Roseiconus lacunae: one gene and its partner. The protein of the gene in region 2 interacts with the protein of the main gene of each other region in a pairwise test. Links are inferred from orthologs where the notes say so. Each region holds a gene or a part of one and is shown on either strand. Other genes may lie near its edges.

Region 1 (15,315 bases), on a different replicon or contig from region 2:
AATCGCGACTGGCCACACACTACAAATTAGACCTTTTGTCTTGTTTTCGAGTCCGCGGTCACTTAGAACGTATTGGAAAAGCATCCTGCCGCAACAAACCTAGTGCTCCGTCTAGATCAAATGTTCGAGTTCGGCTCATCGGCCGATGGGCGTTCGCCTCGGTGATTGCACCGAAACCGTGGCGAACGCCATGCGGCTAATCCTAATTTCGAAGGTTGACGAAGCACTAGCCAACGAAATACGGCTGATGGGCCACACCCGATTTTTAGCCGTACCGAAACACTCGACCGAAATCGCGAGTCGAAAACCGGACCGTGACAGCGAAACAAAGGACGACATTACGATGGTGATTGCATCTCCTTCACGCCGTGGATCCATCGGCGTCGTGATCATGTTCGCCGTGACCACGTTCGCTTTAAAAGGAACCGCCGACGAACCCCCGACACGCACCGATCAGTCATCCAACGATCAGTCATCCAACGATCAGTCATCCAACGATCAGTCATCCAACGATCAGTCATCCAACGATCAGTCATCCAACGATCGGTCGCACAGCAACGCCGATCACGCCCTGCGAATCACGACCGAGGCGGCAAAGAATTACGAATTCTATCCCACTAGCAATCCGGCTCGGCAGTTCGCATTCCAGCCCCGCTCGGTCCTGCGATGGTCCAACCCGGTCGCGGGTGAGATCTACGGAAACGTTTACCTTTGGACCGACAATGGGAGACCACAAGTAATCGGATCGATCTATCAGTGGTATTCACCGATGACACACGGATCACACGAGTTTCATTCACTCTGCGCCGAAGCAATCGAAGGACAACGACAAGGCCGCACCGTCATGCGTTCCCAGGATCCGGGTCTTTCCTGGCAACAAGTCCCCGAACAACCGGAAGTCGCCGAAACGAAACCCCGCCGAACGCGACAGCTCAGCTCAATCGCACGACGGTTTCAGATCACCAAAACAGATCGTGAATCAGTCACTCGCCAACTTCGACTGCTCGCCCAACCAATTTATCGCTACGGCGATCAGGATTCCGACATCGTCGACGGTGCAATTTACACGTTTGTGCAGGGCACAGACCCAGAAGTCTTCTTGCTGATCGAATCGATTAAGCTAAACGGCAAAGACCGCTGGCACTACGCGTTCGCCCGCATGAACAGCGTCAAATTTGTTGCCGAGTACCGCGACCGCGACGGTGAATACCGAGACGTCTGGACGAAGGAAATTCAACCCTGGGGCGTCGTCAAAAGCGGGCGAGAACCGTACGCCAACTTCGGCCCGTTCAACGCCAGCAACTAGTGCGCCGACCATCTTAAATCTCCGCCCGTCGGCTCATCAGCCGATGGGATTTAGCCGCGGTGATTGCACCAAGACCGTGGCGAACTCCATACGGCTAATCCAAATTTCGAAAGTTGACGAAGCACTCGCTAACTCGCCGATCAATCAACGGGAGCGCAATCAAAGTGCAGCGTGACCGTGGTTGGGCCGCCAACAGACGAATCCACGACCACGCGATTCCCGACCAAGGCGGCTCGCCCCTTCATCGCACGAATTCCGAAGTGACCGGTCGGCACGCTTTCCGGATCAAATCCTTTACCATGATCCTGAACCACCATCCTCGCGTCGTCGCATTTGATGGTGATCGCTGACGCTTCGCCATGCCGGACCGCATTGCGAACCGCTTCGACCAGAATCCGATACGCCGACGTCGCCACACTGCGATCCAAATCGGGATCCGCCAGCGGTGTCCCCTCGCTGACCTGCCAAGTGACATCGCGGTTGGCACCGCATATCTTCGCCACGGTGTCCCTGGCTGCCATCAACCAGGGGAGACTCTCGAGTTCTGGTGGGTAGATCTCGGTCAGTAGATTTCGGCCCAGCGACAGTGCCTCACGCAACCAATCGTTGACTTGGCCAAGTTGCTGCCTAGCGCTATCACTCAAAACGACGTCGCTATCGGCGTTTGCCGACTCTGCTTTCGCCGCCAACGATTGCACCGTCGCCGAGGCACCAAAGATCAACGGAAGCAGTAAGTCGTGCAAGTCATGCGCGATTTGCGAACGTTCCAGATCGAGTAGCTCTGACGCGGCCGGAAGGCCACCACCGGGGGGCTGTGAGGGTGGCATCCTCAGCTAAACCAACCTTTCTTTTCGAAGCTAGAGATCGCCTTTTCCTCAGATGCTTGGATGTCAAACAGCTTATTGAGGTTGGTGATTTTGAAGACCTCGAGGACGTTCGGAGAGACCTCGCAAAACTTCAGGTTCACGCTCTGAGCCTTGCAAGTCTTATTCAGCATGACCAACTTCGTGATCATCGCCGACGACATGAATGAGACGCCTCGAAAGTTCAACAACAGTTTCTTGTTGATCGCTTGCGGTACGGCCTCCTGCAATTCCCGGCCGACCTGCTCAATTCGTTGGCTATCGAGAATCTTGCTGTCCATAAACCCGACAACCAAGACTTCGCCGTTATTTTCCGTTGTGGTGGCCGACATTGACAATGCTGCTATGAGTAGATGAAGGGGCCAGCGAAAGTTCATGGATGCTCAAAACACATCCCCTTTCGATCCCAACAGAGTACCAGCCCGAACGGCCCAGGGCAATTCGGCGGCCCTTCTCGGGACGAGATTCTCGGCGGATCGTTCCCCCGACTAGGAAGCCTTCTCCCATTGGGAAAGCCCGGCAATTATTGCCGACCGCAGAAAGCAGACCTCGCCGATGTGAAACAGCCGACTAACGCAGATGAAGCTTCGTCGCGTCGACCATCACCGTGTCGATGTCGGCATTGAATGTCGCCGAACCGGTTACCAACACCACGTCGCCTTTTTTAATCCCCAGTGCAGTACGTGCATCGCCCGGAATCACATTTCCGTCGGCACCGACAAATCGAACAATCGCCTTGGGAGCCATCGCCAACTTCCGCTTACAGAACGGACAATTATCAGCGTGTTCGGGATCGCCACCGGCGTGATCTTCGTCGGGAAGTTGCGAAATCATAAACGCGACCTCGCCTGGCTGAAACGGATCGCTGTCCCCCGCGTCGATCCGTCCTGCGATCACGACGACTTCGTTTTCCATCTCAGCTTCTTTGATTTCCGTCGGCGTCTTTGCCTCTCCTTCAGGGGCTTCGGAAAGCAACAACTCCGGCGCCGTCGCCTGAGGTCGATCCTGACTGGCATCGGTCGTTGCCAGCTCGGCCGAATCACACCCGACCAAGACAACGCAGCCGAGCACGGCGACAAATGTGAATCGAATCAAACCAATAAACATCTTCATCTACCATCGCCCCTCAGATAACAGCGACTCAGCTTTAATAATCCAGCGTACCAACACTGGATTGCCACTACAGCGGACGGCGTTAACAGACACAGCGTTTCAGCCACCGTTGAACACCTGACAAGAAGCGTTGTCGCTCCCGCCGAATTTCCGCTAACGCTCTGCGGATAACGAAGGGTCAACGGCGCCCGTTATCCTTGAAGCAATCAGCGGGGAACGGCGTAAGCCCATCACGGCTTACACCGCGCCGGATAAACTTGCCCCTAGAAGCAATGGCCAAACGTGATTATTCCACGCCGCTCAATTCGTCGATCGATTTCTGGATCGATTCCTTCACTTCGTTGTACTTACCCACCGGATCAACATTTTCATCCGATGTATGCAAAGTATCGTCGACCGCGGTGAAGTCATTGATCAATGACTCGAGCGACGCTTTTGCCGCAGCCTTGGTCTCCGAGTCATCCATTTTTGCGACCATCTCTTCGCCGGCGATCAACACCTCGCCAACGTGGTGCAATGCTCCGTGGGCGTAGCTGGGGTTCGAATCGCTCATATGCTTGGCGATTTCCTTGTTCAGCTCGGTGACCTCGGCGACAACTTCGTCAATCGACTTAAAGTCATGGCTATGGTCATCGTCATGATCGCCGTGGTCGTGACCGGCGTGATCACCATGGTCATGACCATCTTCATGATCGTGCTCAGCCGTTTCGGTCTCGCTGACGGTCGTCGTCGACGACTGGCCACAGCCGGGAACGATTGCCAACGAAAAGGCGGCCAAAATACCGAGGCAAAATGTAAAAGTTGTCTTGGTCATCGAGTGTTTGTGTGGGTAGAAGGAAGGTGGGGGTGACAATCGGCACCCTACGACCGAGGCTTGAAGTTGCGTTGATACGGGCGAGATATTCCAGGGGATACGATGATGACGATTGACGCGTCCCCGTATTTTATCGGGACTCCGGCACAGGCATGACACCGTCCATTCCACACCACGTCTCCCAACCGGCGGCCAGACCGGCCGATGGCAGAAAACAGTCGGTGGCGAAAAACAGTCGGTGGCAAGGCGCCAGGCGGTAGGGAAAAATCGACAGCCTTCAATCACGCGACGGAAGGGAAAACGCAGCCGAAGGCCCACGGCAGCTTGAAACGCCGACGGGATTCTGACGACAATTATCCCTCACGATTACGCACGCGGCAACGGCTTGGTTCAAACCGTTTGGAACACCCCAGCACTTCGTTCCATTTGAAAATACGGGTTCGAGTCATTAGCCGCGGGTGTTAACCCCGGTTAACGCACCGAAACCGTGGCGAACGCCATGCGGTTAACCCTGAAATCGATCCGGAATTCCCTAGCTTCGCCGCTCGCGACGGCGTTCGGATTCCTTCAACAGGATCTTCCGCAACCGAATGCTTTCCGGTGTCACTTCGACCAGTTCGTCATCTTCGATGTATTCGAGTGCCATTTCGAGCGACATATCGCGCGGCGGCTTTAAAATTACATTTTCGTCGCTACCAGAGGCACGCATATTGGTCAGCTTTTTCTCGCGGCAAGGATTCACCGTGATGTCATTGTCACGAGCATTCTCGCCTACAATCATGCCTTCATAGACATCGATCCCGGCGGGCACGAAAAATTCGCCACGATCCTGCAACCCGAACAGGGCAAACGGCATCGTCTTCCCACTGACCATCGAAATCAACACACCGTTGGATCGACGGGGAACCTCGGCTTCTAGCGGACGGTAGCTATCGAAACGGTTGTGAATCACTGCGGTCCCACGAGTCGCATTAAGCAATCGCGTTCGCAACCCGATCAACCCCCGCGATGGAATGGTGAAACGCAGCAAGCTGTACTCGCCACGCTGCTTCATTTCCTCGAGCGCGCCACGTCGCAGGCCGACCAACTCCATGACCGGCCCCATTGCCTCGGTCGGAACCTCAACCCGAAGTTGCTCAAACGGCTCATGAAGCTTGCCGTCGATTTCGCGGTTAATCACACGTGGCTTACCAATGCTCAGCTCGTATCCCTCGCGCCGCATCGTTTCGATCAAGACCGCCAGGTGCAATACGCCGCGCCCCTTCACCGCGTAGGCCTCGGTACCCGGGATCATTTCGACCCGCAGGGCGACATTCCGCTCCAACTCCTTTTCCAACCGGCCCTTAATCTGACGCGTCGTCACGTACTTGCCTTCGCGTCCGGCCAGTGGTGACGAATTGACCGCGAACACCATTTCCAGCGTCGGCTCATCGACTTCCAACCGCGGGTAGGGATTATTCGCGTCGACCTTCGAAATCGTGTCACCGATCTCGACACCCTCAAGACCTTCGATCGCGACGATGTCACCGGCAGTGGCCGTCTCGGTCTTCGTTCGCCCGAGCTTATCAAACACATACAAGCCAGCAACTTTGTGCTTGACCACGCCCTCTTTTTGGTGCAAATCGATCGTTTGCCCCTCGGTGATCTCTCCCGCACCGATTCGGCCGATCGCGATTCGGCCAACATATTTGCTCCAGTCCAACGTCGTCGCCATCATCCGCAGGGAAGACTTGGTATCGACGACGGGCCCCGGAAGGTGATCGACCAATAGATCGAGTAGCGGCCGCATGTCTTCACTCGGCGTCTCCGGATCGTCGGTCGCAAACCCAGCTTTCGCACTCGCGAACACATAAGCGACCGAGTCGAGTTGATCTTCCCCACCGAGTTCGGCGAGTAATTCGAGGGCCTCATCGAGCGCCTCGGCAGACCGTGCGTCGGGCCGATCGATTTTGTTCACCACGATAATCGGTTTGACGCCCGCGTTGAGGGCCTTTTCCAGAACATAGCGCGTCTGCGGCATCGGGCCTTCGGCGGCATCGACCAACACCAAACAACCGTCAGCCATTCGCACCACTCGCTCGACCTCACCGCCAAAGTCGGCGTGACCAGGCGTGTCGATCAAGTTGATTTTGACGTCCCGATAACTGATCGCGATGTTCTTCGACAGAATCGTGATCCCACGCTCTCGCTCTAAGTCGTTGGAGTCCAAAATCTGCTCGCCTTTCAATTCCGTGTCACGGAACTGGCCGCTCTGTCGCAGCAAGCAGTCAACCATGGTCGTCTTGCCATGGTCGACGTGGGCGATAATGACGACATTCCGAATATCGGCACGTCGTTCGGATGCGCCGTCTTGTTCGGAAACTGCAAGTGGTTCGGACTGAGACAAGGTAACAAAAACGTGTTGGTGAAGACTTTGCGCCAAAGTCGAAGAGAGTTTGGCTGGGCGGAACGACACGTATCAGATCAATTGTGCCCCTAGGGATAAACGACGAGATCTTGCAAAACTTGATCTTGCGGAAGATCGCATCGCTAACCCGCGGGCACCGGAAACTTACTTACCCTAAAAGCCAGGATTGATCGACGAGTGTCTGAACATCGAGCACCTGCCCTTTGCGGGTTCACTAAAGAGTTGTAATATTCCGCACAGCAACCACGTGAAGAGTCCGAAACGCCTGCGATTCGTCGTCGCGGGCTTTGACTAGCACCAACTTTGTGAAATAAATCACAAAGTCCTCCTGCATTTGTACAACGTTCGAGCGTGAATCCACCGGCTCTTCGGTGATTTGTTGTGTCGACGACGGATGCACACCCACCGCTTCTCCCTAGGCATATGATCACGATCAAAGAGGGACTGGATCTTCCGATTCTCGGCAATCCCGCCCAGCACATTGAAGTTGCCAAGCCTGTCAAACAGGTCGCATTACTTGGCGACGATTACATCGGAATGAAGCCAACCATGTTGGTGTCGCCCGGTGACAAGGTCAAACTCGGTCAACCGTTGTTCACGGACAAGAAAACCGAGGGCGTGACCTACACGTCGCCGGCCGCCGGTACGGTCGCGGACGTCATCCGCGGAAAGAAACGAAAATTTGAAGCGATCATCATCGACGTTGATCCCTCGCCCGCCGAAAGTGACAGCGTCACCTTTGACGTCGGCGATTTGGACTCGATGAGCGGTGAAGCGTTGACGTCCCTGCTGACCGAAAGCGGTCTATGGACGGCACTGCGGACACGCCCGTTTGGAAAGATCCCCGCGCCCGGAACGACGCCGAGTTCGATCTTTGTCCAAGCGATCGACACCAACCCACTTGCGGCTTGCCCCGCAACGGCGATGGCGGACCGAAAGGACCAATTCATCGTCGGCCTTCGAGCCCTCACTAAGCTGACCGAAGGCACCGTACATGTTTGTAAAGCTCCGGGATCCGAAATCCCCGGTGACGGGGTCAACGGCGTTCAAGTCACCGAGTTTGGCGGTCCACACCCCGCGGGGCTCGTGGGCACGCACATCCACGAACTCGACCCGGTCGGTCCGAACAAAATGGCTTGGTACCTCGGCTACCAAGACGTGATCGCAATCGGGGCGTTGATCACAACCGGCAAGCTGGACGTTCGCCGCGTGATTTCGCTGGCGGGCCCGGTCATCGACAAACCGCGTTTGCTAGAAACCCGTCTCGGCGCTTCGGTGACCGAGTTGATCGACGGGGAGTATGACAGCGATGTTAAAGTTCGCCCGATCTCCGGTTCGGTGCTCAACGGGCACACCGCCATCGCCCCGCATCAGTTCCTGGGCCGATTCCACACGCAGATTTCCGTGCTTGCCGAAGGCGACGTGCGGGAATTCCTCGGCTGGCAAATGCCCGGGTTTGATAAGTACAGCACCACGCGAGTGTTCGCGTCGGCGATGTTGCCCGGGAAAAAATTTGCCTTCACGACCTCGACCGGCGGCAGCGAGCGTGCCATGGTCCCATTGGGGACGTACGAAAAGGTCATGCCACTGGACATCCTGCCGACGCAATTGCTGCGGGCGTTGATTGTCCGCGACACCGATCAAGCCCAACAGCTCGGCGCCCTCGAACTTGAAGAAGAAGACTTGGCGTTGTGCACGTTCGTTTGTCCCGGGAAGTATGAATACGGATCCCTGCTTCGCGAGAACCTGACAACGATCGAGCGTGAAGGCTAACCACGCAATCATTCCCCCGTTCAACGATTGGCGCCCGCCGCCATCGATTCCAGCATTTGATTTCGGCAATTCTGAATCGATCCAAATCACCCGAAATTTTTTGGACACTGAGTAACCAATGAAAGCACTTCGCGATGCTCTGGACAAAGTCCATCCGCTCTTTGCCAAGGGCGGACCGCTGCAGATCGCGTATCCAATGTACGAGGCGCTCGACACGTTCTTGTACACACCGGGCGAAGTCGCGCATGGCAAAACGCACGTGCGCGACACGATCGATCTGAAGCGAATGATGATCACAGTGGTCATGGCACTCGTGCCAGCGACCTTATTCGGTATGTGGAACGTCGGTTACCAAGCAAACTTGGCGATCCAACAAGCCGCCGAAGCCGGAGAGCTTTACCAAGGCGGACTTTACTACGACTTCCACCACTGGCTCGGCTTCGCCAACGATCCGAGCAACATCACGGATTGCTTCTTCTTGGGGGCGATCCACTTTCTTCCGATGTACATCGTTTGCATGTTCGTCGGGGGACACATCGAGTTGGTTTTCAGTGTTCTACGCGGGCACGAGATCAACGAAGGCTTTTTGGTAACCGGTCTGCTGTTTCCCCTGACGTTGCCCGCGTCGATTCCGCTGTGGCAAGTCGCCGTGGGGATCTCGTTCGGGGTGATCGTCGCTAAGGAAGTGTTCGGCGGCACGGGGCGGAACTTCTTGAACGTGGCATTGACCAGTCGTGCGTTCTTGTACTTTGCCTACGCCGGCCAAATCAGTGGTGACAAAGTCTGGACGGCGGTGGACGGTTTCAGCGGTGCGACGGCCCTCGGCCAAATGGCCGCGGCTACGCCCGACCCGAGTGGCGAAACGAACGCCGCGATCGCGTCGTTGCAAAGTGTTCCCTATGCCCTCGGCCAAGCCGACCCGGTCACCTGGACCGAGCCGATCACCCTGACCAGCGCGTTTCTTGGGACCATTCAAGGCTGCGTCGGCGAAACCAGCACGCTGATGTGCTTCATCGGTGCGGCGATCCTGATCGGAACCGGCATCGGCTCGTGGAAAATCATGGCCGGCGTCCTCGGCGGCGTGACCGCAACGGCACTGTTCCTTAATGGCGTCAGTGGCCACACCAACCCGATGATGGACGTTCCGTTTTACTGGCACTTTGCCGTCGGCGGTCTGGCCTTTGGACTGGTCTTTATGGCGACTGACCCTGTCAGCGCCTCGATGACTGAAACTGGAAAATGGATCTATGGCGGTTTGATCGGGTTCATGACGGTGCTGATCCGCTGCATCAACCCGGCGTTCCCCGAAGGTATCATGCTGGCGATTCTGTTCGGCAACGTCTTCGCCCCACTGATCGATTACTTCGTTGTCTCCATGAATGTTCGCCGGAGGATGGCTCGTTATGCCGCAACGTGATTCAATGCTCGGAACCCTGCTGACCGCAACGATCTTGTGTGTGGTCTGCTCCGCCGTCGTCAGCGTCGCCGCTGTCGGCCTGCGTGACCGGCAGGAACAGAATAAAGTCCTCGACCGCCAAAAGAACATTTTGGACGCGACCGGTTTGGCTCGCGGCGAATATGGTCTGCCGGCGGCCGAGCTGTCAAAAGAACAGATCGAAGAGTTGACCGGCTGGATTAGCGAAAAGCTGGTGGACTTGGAAACCGGTGAGTACGTCACCGACATGGATCCGGCCGACTACGATCCGCGTGAAGCCGCCGAGAAACCGGACAGCAGCATCGCGATCACCGACGTCGTCTACGATCCCGGTGTCGATCGCCGCGAAAAGATTGCCAAGGTCTACGTGGTAAAAAAGCCCGGTTCCGAAGGTGACTTTCAGCAGATCGTATTGCCGGTTTATGGCAAAGGATTGTGGTCGACCCTGTACGGCTACTTGGCGTTGCGAAGTGACTTGCAGACGATCCAGGGTCTGACATTCTACCAACACGCCGAAACGCCGGGTCTTGGCGGTGAAGTCGACAATCCGGCATGGAAAGCCCAGTGGGAAGGCCAACAACTTTACGACGACGAAGGCCAGCCAGCCGCGATCGTCGCAAAGGGCCCCGCCCCGTCGGGAAGCGTCTATGCCGTCGACGGCCTATCGGGTGCAACGATTACCAGCCGAGGCGTGACGAACCTGCTTCGCTATTGGGCGAGTGAGAATGGCTATGGCCCATTCATCTCGCAACTCAAAGACAAACAATCCGACCAGTCGGGATCTTAAGACATGGCAGAACCACAAGCGAAAAAGGTCGTGCTCGATCCGTTGATCGACAACAATCCGATCGCCCTACAGATCCTCGGGATTTGTAGTGCCTTGGCGGTCACGACCAAGTTAGAAACCTCAATCGTGATGGCGATCGCCGTGATCCTGGTCACGGCATTCAGCAACTTGGCTGTCAGTGCCATCCGATCATTCATCCCCAGCAGCATCCGGATTATCGTCCAGATGACCGTGATCGCGTCGCTGGTAATCGTCGTCGACCAAGTCCTCAAGGCGTTCTTGTTCGACATCAGCAAACAGCTTAGCGTCTTCGTCGGTTTGATCATCACCAACTGTATTGTGATGGGACGTGCCGAAGGCTTCGCGATGAAAAACAAACCGGGCGTCAGTTTCCTCGACGGTGTCGGCAATGGCCTAGGTTACGGCTTGGTCTTGCTGTTCGTCGCGGTCTTCCGTGAATTGTTCGGCAGCGGCACGCTGTTCGGCTACGAAATCCTGGCACTCGATCGTAACGGTGGTTGGTACAACCCCAACAACCTGATGCTCTTGCCGCCGAGCGCGTTTTTCTTGATCGGACTTTTGATCTGGATCATCCGCGCGTACAAACCCGAACAAATCGAAGAGGCGTAAGGGAACGAAATCATGGAAAATGTGATCGAAACACACCTCAGCATTTTGCTGAAAGCCATCTTCGTCGAAAACTTGGCACTCGCATTCTTTCTCGGAATGTGCACGTTCTTGGCAATCAGCAAGAACGTCAAGACAGCCATCGGCCTCGGCATCGCCGTGATCGTGATCGAAGCGATCACCGTCCCGGCGAACCAGTTGATCTACTCGTTGCTGCTCAAGAAAGGCGCGCTGACTTGGCTGAACGGATTCGTGTCGACGGAAACGATTGACTTTGCCACCGTCGATCTGAGCTTTCTGGGATTCATTAGCTTCATCGGCGTGATCGCGGCGATGGTCCAAATCCTGGAAATGTTCTTGGACAAGTTCGTCCCATCGCTTTACAACACGCTGGGAATCTTTTTGCCGCTTATCACGGTGAACTGTGCGATCTTAGGTGCGTCACTGTTCATGCAGGAACGCAGCTACACCTTTGCCCAATCGTGCACTTATGGTGTCGGCTGCGGGATCGGCTGGGCCCTCGCGATCGCGGCACTGGCCGGTATCCGAGAAAAAATGAAATATAGCGATGTTCCACCCCCGCTTCGCGGTTTGGGCATCACATTTATCACGGTTGGGTTAATGGCGCTTGCGTTTATGTCCTTCAGCGGAATCCAGTTGTAATCCGCCGCCAGCCCCTCCTTGAATTCCTAAATATTTAATCAGTCAAAGAGACGAAAATGGCCACCATCTTTCTTGGCGTCCTGATGTTCACCGCGGTGGTGGTGGCACTCGTGGTCGTCATTTTGCTCGCCAAAAAGCAACTTGTTGCTTCCGGCCCGGTCAAAATTCTGATCAACGATCAGAAAGAGATCGAAGTACCAGCCGGCGGTAAACTTCTCGGCGCACTCGCCGACGCTGGGATCTTTGTTTCCAGTGCCTGCGGTGGCGGTGGAACCTGTGCGCAGTGCCGCGTGAAAGTCACCGAAGGCGGTGGTGAGATCTTGGCAACTGAAAAAGATCACATCAACAAGAAGGAAGCTGCCGAGGGTGATCGTCTTTCGTGTCAGGTCGCCGTCAAGCAAGACATGCTTGTCGAAGTCCCGGCCGAAGCGTTCGAAACCAAGAAGTGGGAATGCACCGTTCGCAGCAACGATAACGTCGCGACCTTCATTAAAGAGTTCGTCCTCGAACTGCCAGAAGGCGAAGACGTTAACTTTAAGGCCGGTGGTTACATTCAGATCGAATGCCCTCCTCACGTCGTCAACTACAAAGATTTTGAGGTCCAAGAGGAATACCACGAGGACTGGGATAAGTACGACATTTGGCGGTTTGTTTCGAAGGTCGATGAGCCAGTCATTCGCGCTTATTCGATGGCAAACTATCCGGGCGAAAAAGGCATCATCATGCTAAACGTCCGGATCGCCACCCCGCCGCCTCGGAATCCCGAGTTGCCGCCCGGTAAAATGAGTAGCTACATCTTCGGGCTTAAACCCGGTGACAAGGCGACCATCAGCGGTCCGTACGGTGAGTTCTTTATCAAAGACACCGATGCTGAAATGGTATACATCGGTGGTGGTGCGGGGATGGCTCCTTTGCGAAGCCATATCTTCGAACTGTTCAAACGCCGTAAGACGAACCGTAAAGTCAGCTACTGGTACGGTGGTCGAAGTCTTCGTGAATTGTTCTACATCGATCACTTCCGTGAAATCGAAGAAGAGTTCCCGAACTTCAAGTTCAATATCGCGTTGTCCGATCCGTTGCCAGAAGACAACTGGGACGGATACCAAGGGTTCATCCACCAAGTACTACTGGAAAACTACCTGAGCAAGCACCCGGCTCCGGAAGACATCGAGTACTACATCTGCGGCCCCCCGATGATGAACGCCGCCGTCTTTAAGATGTTGGACGACTTGGGTGTCGAGCCGGAAAACATCATGTACGATGACTTCGGCGGATAGGAACCGCAAGTTTCCCCACCACACGATAACTGTCACATGACAATCCATCACGCGCGGCGAAGCTTTGCACTCGCCGCGTTTTTTTACATCGCGGCGTTCTTACTCACCGCACTCGATTCTGGAGCGACGGTGTCGGCGCAATCAAACGCTGACCTCCGCCAGTTCAATGGATCGACCATGGGTACGAGCTACATGGTCAAGGTCGTCGGCGCCGACGATGTCGACGACAATACCTTGAAAATTTCGATCGACGCGGAGCTACGGCAAGTCAACGACGAGATGTCGACCTACTTGGAATCGTCCGAGATCACGCGATTTAACGAGTCCTCGAGCACCGATTGGTTCTCGGTAAGCGCCCCCTTCGCCGAAGTCGTCGACTTTGCCCAGCAAGTTTCGCGGAAAACGGATGGTGCCTTTGATGTCACTGTCGGCCCACTCGTGAACGCATGGAGTTTCGGCCCAACCGAACGTACCAACACGGTCCCCGGTGATGGCGAAATAGAGAAGCTTCGGCAAATCGTCGGCTTCGACAAACTTGATGTCCGTCTGGATCCACCGGCACTACGAAAGTCGGTCCCCGAATTACGCGTCGACCTCTCCTCGATTGCCAAAGGTCATGGTGTCGACCGTGTGATCGAACGCCTGCAGATGCTTGGCGTCGAAGCTGCCTTCGTTGAAATCGGGGGCGAAGTTCGGACGATGGGAAAGAAGCCGGATGGCGCTTGGCGGGTTGGAATCCAACTCCCCGATGCGACCCGCGATACCGTGATGATTGCTCATGCGATGAACGTCGACGACAAAGCGGGAAATGCGATGGCAACATCAGGTGACTATCGCAATTTCTTTACCGCCGAAGGCAAACGCTACTCACATACGATCGACCCACGCACGGCAAAGCCGATCGAGCACAACCTCGCCTCGATCACCGTCGTCGCGCCGACTTGCATGGCAGCCGACGCTTGGGCGACGGCACTCAGCGTGGTTGGAACGAAAGTCGCCGTGACACTGGCGAACGAGCATCAACTGAATGTCTTGCTTGCCGAACGCCAGGACGACACGTTCGCGATCCAGGGAACTGGCAATCTCGCTGGCTACGCCGAAGACGGTGAAGCGACGGACCAATCAGCCACCTCAACTTCATCATCGAAAAAGGAAAAAAGCTTGCTCCAAGACGTACTTCCGATCGCGATCCTGTCGTTCGGGGTCTTTTCGATCCTTTTGTTTGCGATGGCTTTGGGCGTGATTTTTGGCCGAAAACAGATCAGCGGATCTTGTGGCGGTTTGAATAATCAAACAAATTCCGATGGCAGTACGAGCTGTTCGCTGTGCAGCAACCCATCGGATGCCTGCCGCGAACTGCGTGAAAAGATGGCCACAAACGAGAACGCTACCTGATGCTCAATAAATAATTTTCGCTAGCACAGGTTTTCTTTTTGAGATTCCATCGGTGGGCGTGGTCTAACATGACAAGCGCCAAGCAACACCGGGTTGATTCATGGAATCCGCATTCGAAAAACCGATCGATACCCATCGCGGGCTGGGGCGTGAACACGCCGGGACCTACGCGATGGGAAGCAAACTGAGTGAACGCGAGTTTGCACAGTGCGTCGATGCGTGTATGCCTCGATTGGTTGCGACGGCTCGTCGTCTCGCCGGCGACGAAGATCTGGCCGCCGATGCCCTGCAAAATGCACTGCTGAAAGCGTCCAAATCGTGGCGTCGTTTTGAAGGTCGCGCCTCGTTGGAAACATGGCTCATTCGGATTCTGATTCACTGCGTCCGCGATTCAATCGGTGACGCGATCATCCGCCGCGAGCGTTTGATGCAGGAAACGCTCGAATCAAACGATTCACTAGCCAGTGCAACCGACCCTGGTCGTGGCCCAACCGAGCAGGCGTGTGACGCCGAAACAGATGCGATGATTCGCAAAGCGGTGATGAATCTGCCACACCGTCAACGCGAAGTGTTCTCGTTGGTCATTTGGCAAGGGATGAGTCATGACCAAGTCGTCGAGATCTTGGGGATACGTTCCCAGACTGTCTACGCCAACCTACACGCGGCGAGGCAACGATTGAAAGCCGAGTTGAAACGTCATCTCGATGGAGGACGCGATCCCGACTGAGATCTGATGCGGCAACGGAAACCGCCACGGCGTTCGGCAATGAAACAATCCGAAACTCTTGGCGGCTTGTTGATTTAATCAGCCGCAATCGCGATAGCGTGCGGTTCTTCAGCGCCAATCTTGGCTAG
Region 2 (15,310 bases):
CGCCGGTGGAAGTTTAAACGACCAACCCCCAGTGATTTCTTTCGCACAATGGAAGACGCATCGGGGACCGATTTGGACTGGTTCTGGCGTGGTTGGTTTTACTCGACCAAACATGTGGATATCGGAATCACCGATGTGCAGCTTTATCAAATCGACGCAGGCGACCCCGACGAAGCTGCCGAGCGACAACGCCAAGAGAAAGACCAAGAAGAACCTTCGATTTCTGAGGTCCGAAATAAGGACCTCCGCCGACGAATCGAATGGCAACCCGGTTTGAAAGACTTTTACAACAGTCCAGACTTTGACGAATTAAAGGTCGAAGAAGACGATCGTAAGGCGTTCCAAAGATTTCTCGACGGACTCGATAGCGACGAACGAGCAATGCTTCGCCGAACGACCAATTTCTATGTCGTCGATTTCAGTAACCATGGTGGTTTGGTAATGCCGATCATCCTGCGAGTTCACTATGCCGATAGCACGAGTGAACTGATGACGATGCCGGCACAAATCTGGCGTTACAACAGCAAGCGGATCAAGAAGTTGATCGCTTCGGACAAAGAAATCGTGCGGATGGAATTGGACCCACAGCGGCAGACAGCTGACGTGGATACTAGCAACAATCATTGGCCTGAAAAGTTAGTGCCCAGCCGCTTCAAATTGTTCAAAAGCGACAAGAGCAAAAACCCAATGCAAAAGGCTAACGCTCGAAAGAAGTCGGAACAAAAAAACGACGAAAAGACGGAAGCAAAACCGACCGAAAAGCCTGACGCAAAGAAAGCAGAGGCCGCCAAGTGATCACCGGAGTGCTGTTGCCGTTTGCTTTTTGTTCGGCCTTGTTACTGCATCCGGTTCATGAAACCTATGCGGAACTTGAGTGGAATGCGGATAGTCGTTCTTGTGAAGTTGCCTTGCGGATTCATGTTCTCGACGAGCAGTGGATGCGACGAAGTATCGACGCCGAAATCAACTCGAACTGGCAGGCGGACTACTTACGGAAGCACGTCTACTTTGATCGAAAGATCGTCAAGGGTGATGACGGCAAGGAAGTCGCGACCGGGAAACCGATTCAGTGGATTGGCCGAAAGGTTGAAGGCGCCCATGCGTGGTGGTTCTTCGAAGTCGAATGCAAAGACAGCGAGCCACCAAAGTCTGTTGACAACCGATTGCTGTTTGACCGCGAGGCGAACTACCAGCACCGTGTGGTGGTCTTGGGCCAAAAGGATGACACCGGTAAGAGTCCCTCCGGTGTGATCACGCTGCGCCATCCGAGCCTAAAACTGTCGCTCGGTGCCCCGCATTGATGCGATGATTGGACGGGGCCCATCCTGAGCCTACCAACAATCCGAATTGTACCAACATCCGAATTGTACCAAGGGCTGGGGGCCGGGCTCGCAGCCTGCGTTAATTGCTTGTTCGTTTCCCAGTGCTGCAGCCGCCAGTCATCCACGGTCTGCTCCGCGTCGGCGAAACCATGAACCTGATCGCGCCGCCAAAGGTCGGCAAAAGCTGGTTGGCCATCCACCCACACTTCCGCATCCGTCGTTGGCGATGTCCCAGATTTTGCATTGCAGGGCGGCGCGTTGTGGAGATCCGGTCATTCGGTGGCTGTCCTTGTCAGTCCTTCGTAGAAAGCGGATGAGCTTTCAATGTCGTTCGGCTCTCCGAGCCGATTACGTCGCGCGATTACGCTTTCGGCTTGGGGATCCGAGCGACATTCATTGCGCGGCTTGTGGCTCGATTGGCTTGGCTGTCTTCTTCAGAAAACGGTCGAGGTCGCTTCAGCAGACCGATCTAGGTGATCTTCACCCGAGATGGGTTTTGCGATTGGTTCCTCCGTCACTTGGCGATTGATTAAACTTTGCAGCTTTCCTCTCCGTAGCTGCAACGTTTCTCCCGCCGAGGCAACCATGCGAAGCCTGTTTCAGATAGCGGCGATCCTGGTGATCGCCGTTCCCGCCATCGCGTCCAACGAGACCGACCGTCAGGTCAACCCGGATGTCCCCCGAGGTACGGTCACGACTGGCGTCTTTGATCGTAGTGAAATTTACCCCGGGACGACCCGCAATTTTAGCGTTTACGTTCCTGCTCAATATGATTCGACAAAGCCAGCCAATTTGATGGTGTTTATGGATGGGCGAAATTATGTTCGCCCCGGCGGACCCTTTCGTGTCCCCACGGTCCTGGACAACCTGATCGCCCAAGAAGCGATCCCAACGACGATCGCTGTCTTTGTCGATCCCGGGACCCTATCGGCGACGAAAAATGGAGCGAAGAACCGTAGCAATCGTTCTTTCGAATATGACGCGATGAGCGATCGCTATGCGAAATTCCTTATTGACGAGTTTTTGCCTGTCGCCCTGAAGGATTTGAATGTTTCGTCGTCGCCGCTGGATCGTGCCGTCTGCGGAATCTCCTCCGGCGCCATCTGCGCCTTCACGGTAGCTTGGCACCGCCCCGATCAATTTGGAAACGTCCTCAGTCACATCGGGAGCTACACCAACATTCGTGGTGGAATTGTCTATCCGGGGCTTGTTCGCAAGACTCACCAATCACCGAAACCGATCAAGGTCTACCTACAGGAAGGCGTCGATGATTTGGATAACGTTCATGGTGATTGGCCGTTGGCGAACCACGACCTCGCTGCCGCACTGCAGTTCGCCGGGTACCAATACAAATTGGAGATGACCGAGGGTGGCCACAGTGCGAAGTGGGCCGGCGAAGTGTTGCCCGGGGCGATTCGTTGGCTCTGGGACGAGGACGCAGAATCCACCAAGATTCCTTCCACGGCGACGAAGCCCAAGTGGGAACCTCATCCCGATGCGATTCGCCAAGCGGGCGTTCCCGAAGGAACCGTTGAAGTCATGTCGCCATGGGAATCGAAAGTCTTTCCAGGAATGGTTCGTGACTGGGCGATTTACGTGCCCGCACAGTATGATCCGAAGACACCGGCCGCGCTGATGGTCTTTCAAGATGGCGAACGCATGCGCAAAATTGACGGTCGCTGGCGAATTCCGATTGTGTTCGACAATCTGATCGCGCGGGGGGAGATGCCACCGACGATCGCTGTGTTCTTGAACCCAGGGCACGATCAATCGAAGCCTCGCCAACGCAACCGTAGCAGCAATCGCGGTTTTGAATACGACAGTCTCGGCGACCGATACGCTCGGTTTCTGACCGAGGAGATTCTTCCGGTGGTCGAGCAAAAGTACAACGTCTCTTCGGATCCTCAGCGGCGAGCGATTGGTGGTTCCAGCAGTGGCGCGATCTGTGCATTCACCGTCGCCTGGAATCGTCCCGATCAATTCGGAAAGGTTTATTCCAACGTCGGTAGCTTTACGCATTTGCGCGGCGGAAATATCTATCCCGGTCTGGTTCGCAAGACGGAGCCCAAGCCGATTCGGGTCTACATGGCCGATACCAGTGGTGACGTCGACAACGCATTCGGAAGTTGGCCGTGGGCGAATCAGCGAATGGCGTCGGCTCTAAAGTACATGGGATACGATGTTCGCTTCGATTGGGCGGAAGGCTATGCACACAATGCTGACTATGGTAGCAGTTGCTTTCCCGATGCGATGGCATGGCTCTGGCGAAACGAAACTCATCAACCGGTGGTCGATACCAGCGACGATCTTGGCGGAGATTATCCGTTGTTACGATTGTTGATTCCCGGCGAAGGCTGGGAGATCGTTGCCAAAGATCTGGGCTTTGCCGACGCACCGTGTGCGGATGCCGAGGGGAATTTTTACTACAGCGACATGCGGGCTCCGGCGGTCTATCGGGTCGACGCTGGTGACGGGCAGCAAACTAAAATCGCGGACGTACCGGTTAGCGGTCTGATGTTTGGCCCAGATGGCTTGCTATATGGATGCCAAGGATCGAAACGTCAGGTTGTCGCGATTGATCCGGAAAATGGAACTACCAAAACGGTCGCTTCCGATTTGCGCCCCAACGATCTTGCAATTACAAAGGACGGAACTCTGTTTGTCACCGAAACGCCGACCAGTCGAGTCCTGCGAATCAATCCGGGAAATGGAGAAGTCGTCATTGCCGACGAAGGAATTAACAAACCGAATGGCATCGCGCTGACGGCCGATGGGGGAACCTTGGCGGTTTCTGACTACGGAGGTGATCGGACGTGGACTTTTCGCGTCAATGCCGATCAATCGCTCGACGCCAAGATGCCAACGATGCCGATGCGAGTTCCCATCGATCCAGAAGGCGAGTTTAATTTCAACGAGCCTCCTCCGCGTCAGGCAACCGCAAAAGGCGATGGCATGGCGATCGATCGAGCCGGTCGGTTTTATGTGACCAGTGAACTCGGCGTACAAGTTTTCGACCCTAGCGGACGGCCTTGTGGTGTGTTGCCGAAGCCCGATCCGTCAAAGCCGCTGACCAGTTGTGTGTTGGCAGGTGAGGGCCATCGCTATCTGTATGTGACCAATGGCAAAACGATTTATCGGCGGTTGGTCAACGCGGACTCGAACAAGCCAGTCGCCATACCATAGGGTGCGTCATCTGGCGACCGATCGCAAAAACCGTGGGCCGGATGCGGTGGCGTCGGCCCGCATCGAATCGGTAATGATCGATCACGCAAAAAGCGGGTTTTACGGTCGATGTCCGTGCCTCACGGGGCTTTGTTCGAATCATGCCAGCACCTTAAAAAATCGGCTTCAGCCCATCGGCGTCAACCTGCCGTGCGTCGGATTGTCCGGTGCGACCGAATGTGGGTGTTCTCGATGGGCTAGCGATGGGACGATTGGTGAAACGATTCTTTCGTCACTTGTCTCGCGAGAACGGTTCATGTCTACGTCTCATCGAAAGCTACATTTTGATCGTCTTGAAGAAGCGGTCGCCGAAGTCGAGCGTCTTGCAAAGGTCCCTGTTCAAACGACGGGGAACTTTACTTTTCCGCAAATCGTCGAACACTTAGCGACCGCATTCGACATCTCATCGGGGCATCAAACGCCGCCACCGGTGCCGTGGTTGATCCGCGTCGTTGCTCCGTTGATGGCCAAACGCGCCGCTCATCGTCCGATGAAACCGGGGCTCAAATTACCGCAAAAGGCGCAAGCATTTTTTTGGCGTGACGCAGAGCAGCTCGAAGACGCGCTTTCACAATTTCGAACCGCTTATGAGCGTTATCGTTCGATCGACACGCTGCCGCGGCATCCCTTGTTCGGTAACCTCTCGCGAGAAGATAACGAGCAGTTGCAGTGCCGCCACATGGAACTGCACCTTGGGTTCGTGCACCCGCAGTAAGCTCGTTGCCTTTCCCGGTGCTTCGTCTAGCCCAAAACTATGGGATTGGCTGATCAGCGTTTGCCCCGGTTATTACACCGAAACCGTGGCGAACGCCAATCGGCTAGTCCTAACTTCTGAGGTTTTCGAAGCACTAGGCGAAGAATTTCTTCAGGGTCGCTTCGTTAGGCTTGGGGGTGATCAAGGAGACGACCACCATTGTGATCAGCGAGCTGGCGAGCATCGCAACGACCGGCATTAGCTCATACTCTTCGCCGCCAAGAGGCAGTTTCAAAACATAAGTGCGAAGGGCGTCTTGCTCGAGTGCTTGGTAGAACATGTAGCCCCAGCTTGCGATCGCGGCCAAAACGCCGGCGATCGCACCGGCGGCTGACAGGCCACGCCAATAAAGCGCCGCAAAGACGATTGGGAACAACGCGCTGAAACCGCTGAAACACCAAACGCCCATCGCAAAGACGCTTTTCGGGTCAAGTAACCCGAGTCCGTAAGTGACCGCCACAATTGCGATGATGAACAGACGAGTGTAGAGCACCTGTTGGGCATCGGTAACGTTCTCTTTGCCTTTATAGTGCGTCAATATGTCGTTGGTGAAGATGGTGCCCAGACAAAGAAACTGACTGTCGAGGCTACTCATGATGGCCGCCAAGATTCCGGCTGCCAGCAGACCGCCGAGCACTTTTCCGGTCTGTGTTTTCACCAAGAACGGCAGGACCGTGTTGGGATTGTTTGGTAACGGTGGCTTCGGAGGAATCAGATCTCCGGTCGCCCAGACGCCGACCAATACACAGGGTACCCAGACAATCATGATGAAAAGCGGGTGACAAATCACCGGAACTTTAAACGTATTGGCGCTCTTAGCTGTCATCCAGTGTTGGAACAGGTGCGGAAACATCCCGACCGACAACGGGATCAGCAGATAAGTGAAGAATTTAGTTTTGCTCATCTCCATTCGAGTGAGCTTTTCGGTTGGTACCGAATCGGCGAGGACTTGCAAGTTCGCCATCAGGCCATCTTGTCCACCCAAGCGATTTGCGATGACGTAAAACGTCACGACGCCTAAGATCATAAATACGATCGTTTGCAGTGTGTTTGCCCAGGTCGTCCCACGCATTCCGCCGAAGAAGACGTACACCAGCACGACCACACAGATAACTAGCGATCCCATCCATGGCGGGATTCCACCGTGCAGCGCCATGATCGGTTCGCCCGCGGGATTGAGCGCCGGAAATAAATCGGGGGCCAATCCGGCGGTCAGCGATTGAACGACGGAACCGGCACTGATCACGCCGATCAGCAGGTACGGAACGACCAAACCGACCAGAATCGGAAACAGTAGCAGCCCGATAAAATCGCTATCCAATCGATCGCGGAAGAATTCGATTTGGGTGGTGTATTTGTGACGCCGGGCAAACTTCCAAACCTTGACACCGATTAGGAAGAAGCAAAGCGAGTGAATAATTCCACTGCTGCTGGCCAACATTCCATAGACGCCGATGCCCTCTTTGAAGGCTTCACCGCTGCTGCCGACCAAGGCGAACGCGGTCATCGTCGTTCCAAAGATGCTCATGAGCAACAGGAATGGGCCGATCGAATGGCTGGCAACTTGGTAGTCCTCTTTCGTACCCTTGAAAAGGCGTCCCGAAGAAAGTCCTAAGATCAGCAGGATTGCCAAATAGATGATGATGATGATCAACTGTGGCAAGCCAGGATGGTTTAACGATTCCATGTTCACGCCCCCTCATCGTTGGCGGCAGCTTTCGAATCGCCCGCGACACCCACCGTGTCGTCGTCATCGAGCGGCCATGCGATCACGGTCGCCAACGCCCAAGTGAGGCTGGCACCGATGGAGATGCAGGCATGCCAAAACAGGCCGATCGGCATGAATCCGAAAACGAGCGTGTCGCTTTCCCAAAACCAGTTGTCTTGATGCAGAATCAACAACAGCACCACCAGTGCTGCGATGATCCATGGCCCGCGAGATGGATGACTTGACATGCCGTTTGTCCGGTCGAAGTTGATTGGCAGGATGGATGGAAGGGTCCGACAGTGTACTCCCATCGGCAACGATCATGGTAGCCGGGACAGTGTTGCCGCCAAGATTGAATCGGGATCCAATGAGAAGTAACCCCTCTAAATCCGTCTTCGCTCGACCGGTTTCAATCATCTGATGAAGATCGGCAAAGAATTCTTCTCTCCGCCTGAAACTCCTTGCCGAAAACGAAATCTGTTTCACCAGGGCGAACCATCGCGCGGTGGAAATTCCCCAAAAACGATACGCTGGACCCCGTGGACACGAAACTGAATCTTATCGCGACCTGCGTCTTTGGCCTCGAGGCTGTCGTTCGCCGAGAGTTAGAAACCTTGGGCGTGCAAGGCGAAATTGCCGGAGCCGGCCGAGTGCAGTTTCAAGGCGACTGGACGTTGGTGGCGATGGCAAATTTGCACCTTCGGTGTGCCGATCGTATCCTGATCCAAGTCGCCGAACTCCCCGCAACCGATTTCGATTCGCTTTTCGACGCAACCGGTGCAATCGATTGGGCCGACTGGTTGCCCGTCGATGCCGCCTTTCCGGTGGGGGGGCGATCAATCAAGTCGACCTTGACCAGTGTTCCCGCGATCCAGCGAAGTGTGAAGCGGGCTGTCGTCGATTCGATGGTGCGTGGTCACGGAACTTCGCAGCTTGAAGAAACAGGGGCGGTCTACAAAATTGATGTTTCGATCATTGAAGATCACGCGACGCTGACGCTTGATACTTCTGGTGCGTCGCTTCATCGCCGTGGCTATCGAATCGAAGGTGCCCGGTCGCCGCTGCGTGAGACTTTAGCGGCGGCGTTAGTTCAATTGAGTTATTGGAAACCGGGACGCCCGCTTCTTGATCCGTTTTGTGGGACCGGGACGATCCCCATTGAAGCGGCGCGGATCGGACTGAAGATCGCACCCGGCATCGACCGGGAGTTTGCCTTCACGGCCTGGGCTGCCGCGCCATCGGACCTTGTGGAGGACTTGCGGAGTGATGCGGTCAAGGGACAACTTCAAACACTGGACGAACCGATCTTAGCCAGTGATCTCGATGGTCGAGTGGTCCATATTGCCCGCGAGAACGCCAAGCGAGCAGGGGTTGATGGCGTCATTCATTTTCAACGGAAAGACATCCGCGAGGTTTCGACCAAACGACGGTTCGGGTGCTTGATCACGCATGCGCCGTTTGAGTTTCAATCCAAGGAACGAGAAATACAGCCTAAACCGTCATTGCCGGATCGTAGGCATCGCCCCAAAGCGAATTCGGAAAAGTCGGACATGTCGCGTCCCTCACATGAATCTCGTGAGTTGGATTCGTTGTATCGGTTTCTTCCCGAGGTCTTTCGAGGATTGCCGACTTGGTCGCACTACGTTCTGAGTAGTTATCAAGGGTTCGAGCGGGTGCTTGGAAAGTCGGCTGATCGGCGTCGGAAGCTGTACAACGGCAAGCACGAAAATACGTTCTATCAGTTTTATGGTCCAAAGCCGGTGGTCGAACAGCGGCAGCATGACGATGAAGTGACAACCTTGGTTCATGCGGAGGGATCAGCCGCGTTTGGACAGTTAGGGGACAAGGCGGACGAGCAGGCTGAGCTATTTGCCGCGCGACTTCGTAAGCGTGCCCGACATTTGCGGCGATGGCCAACCCGACGTGGCATCACGTGCTTTCGTCTCTACGAACGTGACATTCCAGAGATTCCGCTAGTCGTCGATCGCTACGAAGATCATTTGCATATCACCGAATATGAACGACCGCACGATCGTGATCCCGCACAGCACGCCAACTGGCTTGATCGGATGGCGAAGACAGCGGCGGAAACGCTTGAGATCAACGCAAGCAATGTACACTTTAAGCGTCGGGACCGACAAAAGAACTTCGTCCAGTACGAAAAAGTCGATCAAACGCGGAACCGTTTTCAAGTCAACGAAGGCGGTTTGAAGTTCTGGGTCAACTTGGATGATTACATCGATACCGGGTTGTTTCTCGACCATCGTCAAACACGTTCGATGGTACGTGACTTAGCCAAGGATGCGTGGTTTCTAAATCTCTTTGCCTATACCGGTTCCTTCACGGTGTATGCCGCCGACGGTGGTGCACGCAGGACGACGACAGTCGATCTCTCGAGTACGTACACGCGTTGGACCTGCGAGAACCTTCGCTTAAATGGTTTCTTAAACGATCAAGACGCACCAGACGAACGTCGGTATGCCAGCCAGTCCGATGCCAAACATCAAGTGTTCGCGATGGATGTCTCGAAGTTTATCGAGGAGCATCCTGCCGGAGAGAAATACGACGTCGTTGTCTTTGACCCGCCGACGTATTCTCGCAGTAAAAAAACTGACAATGACTGGAATGTCCAGCAGGACGCGATCCCGTTGTTAAACAAGTTATTGCCACTGGTCCGGCGAGGCGGGGTGGTCTTCTTCTCCAACAACTTCAGACGATTCAAGTTCGATGCTTCGGAGTTGGATGTGAGTGAATGCCACGAAATCTCTTCCCAAACGGTACCCGAGGATTTTCGCAACCGCCGCATTCATCGCTGTTGGCGAATCGTGCGATAGCGTTTGGTAACGCCGTCTCGTCCGAACGTTTGGGAGCTTGCCGATCGACCGAGGACGCTAACCGGCTATTGGACGGGAACGATGCCAAACGCCAATTGGCTAATCCTCATCTCAGAGGTTGGCAAGGCACTGAGCAGAGAATTGCAAATTGAACATGGCGAAAGTTAGATTGAAGAAGACATCGAATGGTGAGGCGAATGATGAAACCGGCCGATCTGTCAGAGCGATTGCTTGATTTGGCGGTGCGTGTGGGGAAAGTAGTCGATGCGTCGCCGGGGACTCGGTAGGGAAAGCATATCGCGGGGCAACTGGTTCGAAATGGAACTTTACCTGCACCAAATAACGAAGAGGCTTGTGCGGCAAGCGTCGTCGAGATTTCATCCGCCAAGCTCGCGTTACGCTCTAAGTGACAAAACTACAATGGTTTAAGGGACGACCAGAAATTTCAGTCGTTGGATTCGTCGACCAACAGATTGATGTAGCGTTCGATTTGATCAAGTTTTTGGCTGACAGTTTCGAGATCCGATTCGTGTGCTGCTTCTTCACAGCACTTCGCCAGTTCCGTCAGCTTTGGCAAGCCGACCGTGCCGCCTGAACCTTTGATCCAGTGAATCTTGGTAGCTACGGCATCTAAATCATCACCACGGAACGAGTTCCAAATCGCCGGAAGTTGCCCATGGACTTTGGTGACCAAGTCAATCGCGAATTGACGCATCCAATCATCCGGAAGGTGCGGTTTGCCGTCTTCTAGCGACGAATCGACGAATGGTTCTTCGGCAGATTCGGCGACCGGTTCGGTCAGTATCTGCGACGAGGTTGCTTGAGATTGTGATGAGTGTTTTGGCGGCAGAACGCTGATCGTTTCGTTTGCCCAGTGTCGTACTTTCTCTAGGACGAGGTCTAGGTCGAGCGGCTTAGAAAGGTAGTCACAGCATCCCGCTTCGCGACACTTATTGTCGTCACCTACCATCGTGTTCGCAGTCATTGCGACGATCGGAATGGTGAGTCCTGCTTCACGTAGCTTCGCTGTCGCGGTGTAGCCATCCATCAACGGCATTTGCATGTCCATCAAGATGACATCCACTTCGCGTTCGATGATGTCGTGACGGTCGTTGACGAAGTAGTCGACGGCTTCCTTTCCGTTTTCAAGTTTCATTACCTTGGCGCCGGCGTTGCTGAGTAGGCGATCGATCAGGTCGCGGTTGGTCGCGGCATCGTCAACGACCAGCACCCGAGCGCCCGTGACGGTGATCGTTTCCCAGCGAGATTCGGCATGTCCGAGGGCAAGCTTGATCGCTTCCATTCGTCCGATCATCCGCGTACCCTGAACGAGCGGCGTCGCGATTTTTAGCGTAAACGTACTGCCGACGCCGGGGGTGCTGGCGACCGTCAGTCCACCGCCTAATGCTTCTGCGAGGTGTTTGCTGATCGAAAGCCCAAGACCCGTACCGCCGTATTTCCGGGTCGTGGACGTATCAGCCTGAGCGAAGGGGTTGAATACCTTCGACATCTGTTCTTCGTTCATGCCGATACCGGAGTCTTCGATTGCGATCGACAACGATGGTTGGGGGGAATCTTCGAATTTGATCACCACGTCGATGCCGCCTTCGTTGGTGAACTTGATGGCATTGCCGAGGACATTCGTGAGGATTTGTCGCAATCGTGTCGGATCGCTCATCACGTATTCCGGAATATCGGACTCGGCCAACAGAGAGATTCCGATTCCCTTTTGTTGTACTTTACCGGAGAGTGATTTGATGACATCACCGACGATCTTCACCGGTGTGCACTCAATCTGCTCGACTTCGATTCGCTCGGCTTCGATCTTCGAAAGATCCAGGATATCGTTCAGCAAGTGCAGTAGATGGCTACCGTTGCTATGGATGGTTTCGAGTTGAAGTCGCTGTTCGTCCGGTTCACAGACCACACCACGCAACATCAATTCGGTGTAACCCAAAACAGCGGTGATGGGTGTGCGGATTTCGTGGCTCATTCGAGCTAAGAAATCACTTTTGACTTGATTGGCGTGCTCTGCGGCGTCCTTGGCTTCTTGTAAGTGGACTTGGGTTGCCCGCAAACGATCCGCCGTTCGTTCGATTTCGACGTTTCGTTGTTGGAGTGTCGCCGTTCGTTCGGCGACCTTTCGTTCCAGTGTTTGGTTTAAGTCTTGTAGTTGGCGAAATCCGTCAGCCTTTTCGAATGCCGCGCCGGCGGCCGACGACAAGTAGTTGGCAATTCGCAGTTCGTCGTCGCCGAACATTCCCATCATGAATGAATTGGCGACGTAAATATGCGCCGTTACCTGGCCGCGGACTAAGATCGGGCAGCACAAGAATGTTCCGTAGTTTTGTTTCTTGATGCCAGCCGAGTCACCGGAGGTGGTTTCAATGATGTTTTCGAAGTCGCAGACAATGGCGGACCGTTGTTCGTCCGATTGACGAACGATATCGAGGTCAAATTGGGCTTGGAGTGAGTCGCCGATCCAATTGCCGTCGCGATCTTTTCGGATTAGCAAGACACGATCGCCACGTAGCAGACGTGACGTTGCTTCGATGATTTCATGATCAATTTCGGATTGATCGGTGCAGACCGCAATCTTGCGGCCGGCTTCGAGCAACGCGTCGAAGCGATCGACCAACGAGACGGACGACTCCTGATCGGTCGCGCCGACTTCGGTTTCATATTGCAGCATCGCTTCGCGAGCCGCATGCAGTTCTTGTTCGTCAACCTGCCAATTGGTTTCGGCCGCCAATTCGGCATACATCAGTGTGGTCTGGATTTCTTCCAATCGCGCGCCTTGGTTGCGAGCGACGATTAGCGATTGACAGAGATAGCTTTGCGCACTCCGGACGCGGCCTGTCAGTGCACAGACCGCGCCCATTTCACGAAGAGCGTGGGGCAATTCGTTCGTAAATTTCCTTGAAATGCGGAGTGCTTTCCGGGCCGCGGAACGCAGTTCACGCAGTTCGCGTCGACGTATCGTGGCGATCTTTGCCGGCTGGGTTTCAATTTTTCTTCGCAGAGCCGAGACGTGCCAAGCAAAGCAGGGACTGGTGTAGGCATTGAACACGGACGCGGCTTCGGCGGTCTTGACCGCTTCGCCAAGTGATTTGGCAGCTTCGGTATAGTTGTCCCGATAGTAATGAAACACCGCGTGGGCGAGTTTGACGTGGCACTCACGCTGGGCGTCATCGACATCACGGCCGACTTCGATTTGCAGGACGTCTTGGGGAATGTTACCGAGCGAAGCCCGAGCCCAAACATCGACGATATTGCCGGTTCCCTGAAAGTCACTTCTTCGGACGGCGGAACGATAGTTGGTTTTCGCGTGTTCAAGGGCCTCGGTGAGGTGACCTTGACGATAGAGCGAGGCGGCGTACTGATACCGTGCCGTGTGTACTTCCCAGAAGTCGCCGGTTCGTTCCAAAATCGAAACTGCTTGACTGGACTCGTGAACGCAGTCTTCGAACTGGCTGGACGAATACAGCAGGATACTTAAAAAGTGCCGGGACTGGCCTTGTCCCCAAATGTCTTGCAGCTTTTTTCGAATCTCAATCGATCGCGTCGCATAGCGTTTGCCTCGGTCATACCAACCGAGCAAGCTCATTGCGGGGGCATGTTCGCTGTACGCTTGCGCGAGCGTCGTCGTCGGACGAAAGCCTTCACCGCGATTCATCCCGCGCAAATGTGACCAGAGGGTGTAGTACTTGTCTCGCGTGTACCAGTAGCCATGCGCGATATGGCTATACAGTTTCTGCCGCAGTAATTCGGATTCGTCCGGTTGTCGATCACCACCGTGAGTCAATCGTGGGAAATAGGTATGCAGTGATTGGACGGTGATTTCTCGCAGCAATCGCATGCCGAGTTGAACGCGATTGTTGCAAATCGGTTCACCGAGGCGTCGGAGAGCAGCCTCGTAGTACTCGACCGCCTGGACTTTGTTTCCGCGTTTAAACGCAAGTTCCCCTAAGCGAGTTGAGACGACCGCCTCGTCATGATCGCTAATCGCGCTGACGGCACATTTGGCCAACCACTCTTGGGCCTGATCGTATTCGCCTTGGAGCATCACCACTTCGCTCATCATCGATTCGATGCGATGGCGAGTTTGCGGGTCAGCGTATTGCTTGGCTCGTGACGCGATCTCGAGTTGTCGTCGCGCGCTGCTGAGAGAAAACTCGGCTCGGGCGGCATCTGCGGCGGCAAGCGCGTGTGGCAACGCCTCGCGATGCATGCTCGCTTCGTCAAAATGGTATGCCAAATCGTAGTGTGCGTTGCCTTGCGTTCGGGCGAGGTAGGCTCCGATTTGGCCGTGCATCCGTCGTTTGACGTTGGGCTTCAAGTCTTTCAGGACGGTTTCCCGAATTTTGTCATGCGCGAACGCATACTCACCGTCCGGTTTGCTCCAGATTAGTCGCTGACGGCGAATGTCGGCGATCAATGAAAAGCTTTCTTCAAGATCGATCTTCGACAGCGTCGCGACCGCATCGAGCGTGAACGTGCTTCCGATTACGGCCGCGGACTCAAGAAAACGAGCCGCCAATTCAGGTAGGTTCTTGATGCGTCCGGAAAGGACTTCGCCGGCGCTTTCGGCCGTTTGGAAGTCGGCCAAGTGATCACGATTGAGCACCCAACGTTCTTGTTCGGAAACTAAAACCGATGATTCGACCATCCCACGAAGCACGGCCGAAGCCATGAAGGGGCTGCCTTCGGCATAGTCCGCGATGACGCCAATGGCGTCGACCGGCAAAGCCCCGGCCATCGATTCACACAGTCGTCCGATGCTGGTTCGATCAAGTGGTCCGAGCGACAGCGATTGATCGGGTCTGGCGATTTCGCGGATGCGATTGGCTTGACCTTCGTCGGGACGCGACAACAGCAAGAGCAGTTGATGTGAGGCATCACTTCGGGTCACCCGCTGTAGCACACGGATCGACTGGTCGTCCATCCACTGGCAATTGTCGAGGGCAACAACCACCGGTTTTTCGGCGCTTCCGAGTCCGGTGAGTAGGGCGGCGAATGCGGTCAGAATCCGGCTTTGACCTAACGCTTCCGGACCTGAGAGTCTTCGTCCGGTCCACTGAAACACGTGAGCCAACTTTGGCATCGCGGTGACCACTTCTTCGCGATAGTCCGACATCAGTTCGGCAAGGCGTTGGCGCAACACGTCATCGGTTTGGCAAACTGTGGCGAGTCGATCGATGACCTGCATCCATGGTGCGTTCGGTTCACCGGTCGCTTGATCGGTCGAGTCACCGTACAAGACGATACAGCCCAGACGTGTTGCCAAACGCGACATTTCTTGGGTCAGTCGGCTCTTGCCCATCCCTGACGGAGATGCGATCAAAATTTGACGCCAAGCACCTTCAAAGATCAAGCCGAGGTTATCGCCCAACGCACGCATTTGCGCTTCACGACCGACGAAGGCCGGGTCGACAAGACCGGCGCGGGCGTCGCTACGACCGATGACGAC

Evidence for each region.
Region 1: the proteins of FYC48_RS14290 (region 2) and typA interact in binary tests that used the Escherichia coli proteins (3 or more experiments, as listed by UniProt). The link is inferred for Roseiconus lacunae from one-to-one orthologs.

The regions. Positions count from the first base shown.
Region 1 is NZ_VSZO01000009.1:277,684-292,998, forward strand. What follows is about bases 4,056-7,015. They hold typA (translational GTPase TypA), read right to left. Parts: upstream 6,483-7,015; coding sequence 4,629-6,482; downstream 4,056-4,628. Other genes in these bases: FYC48_RS28145 (hypothetical protein), read right to left, coding at 4,056-4,096; FYC48_RS13780 (Na(+)-translocating NADH-quinone reductase subunit A), read left to right, coding at 6,927-7,015. Also shown: FYC48_RS13750 (hypothetical protein), read left to right, coding at 248-1,306; FYC48_RS13755 (sensor histidine kinase), read right to left, coding at 1,447-2,133; FYC48_RS13760 (STAS domain-containing protein), read right to left, coding at 2,136-2,501; FYC48_RS13765 (hypothetical protein), read right to left, coding at 2,740-3,282; more of FYC48_RS28145, read right to left, coding at 3,569-4,055; more of FYC48_RS13780, read left to right, coding at 7,016-8,276; FYC48_RS13785 (NADH:ubiquinone reductase (Na(+)-transporting) subunit B), read left to right, coding at 8,395-9,693; FYC48_RS13790 (Na(+)-translocating NADH-quinone reductase subunit C), read left to right, coding at 9,680-10,498; FYC48_RS13795 (NADH:ubiquinone reductase (Na(+)-transporting) subunit D), read left to right, coding at 10,502-11,128; nqrE (NADH:ubiquinone reductase (Na(+)-transporting) subunit E), read left to right, coding at 11,150-11,788; nqrF (NADH:ubiquinone reductase (Na(+)-transporting) subunit F), read left to right, coding at 11,845-13,065; FYC48_RS13810 (FAD:protein FMN transferase), read left to right, coding at 13,102-14,460; FYC48_RS13815 (RNA polymerase sigma factor), read left to right, coding at 14,561-15,187. UniProt on the Escherichia coli protein: A 50S ribosomal subunit assembly protein with GTPase and nucleotide-independent chaperone activity, required for 50S subunit assembly at low temperatures, may also play a role in translation.
Region 2 is NZ_VSZO01000010.1:36,141-51,450, reverse strand. The notes cover bases 7,238-10,192. They hold FYC48_RS14290 (class I SAM-dependent methyltransferase), read left to right. Parts: upstream 7,238-7,545; coding sequence 7,546-9,840; downstream 9,841-10,192. Other genes in these bases: FYC48_RS14295 (DUF3311 domain-containing protein), read right to left, coding at 7,238-7,254. Also shown: FYC48_RS14320 (M1 family metallopeptidase), read left to right, coding at 1-795; FYC48_RS14315 (DUF6702 family protein), read left to right, coding at 792-1,301; FYC48_RS14310 (alpha/beta hydrolase-fold protein), read left to right, coding at 1,908-4,505; FYC48_RS14305 (DUF1569 domain-containing protein), read left to right, coding at 4,801-5,259; FYC48_RS14300 (sodium:solute symporter family protein), read right to left, coding at 5,393-6,985; more of FYC48_RS14295, read right to left, coding at 6,988-7,237; FYC48_RS14280 (hybrid sensor histidine kinase/response regulator), read right to left, coding at 10,286-15,310. UniProt on the Escherichia coli protein: Specifically methylates the guanine in position 2445 (m2G2445) and the guanine in position 2069 (m7G2069) of 23S rRNA. Methylation occurs before assembly of 23S rRNA into 50S subunits.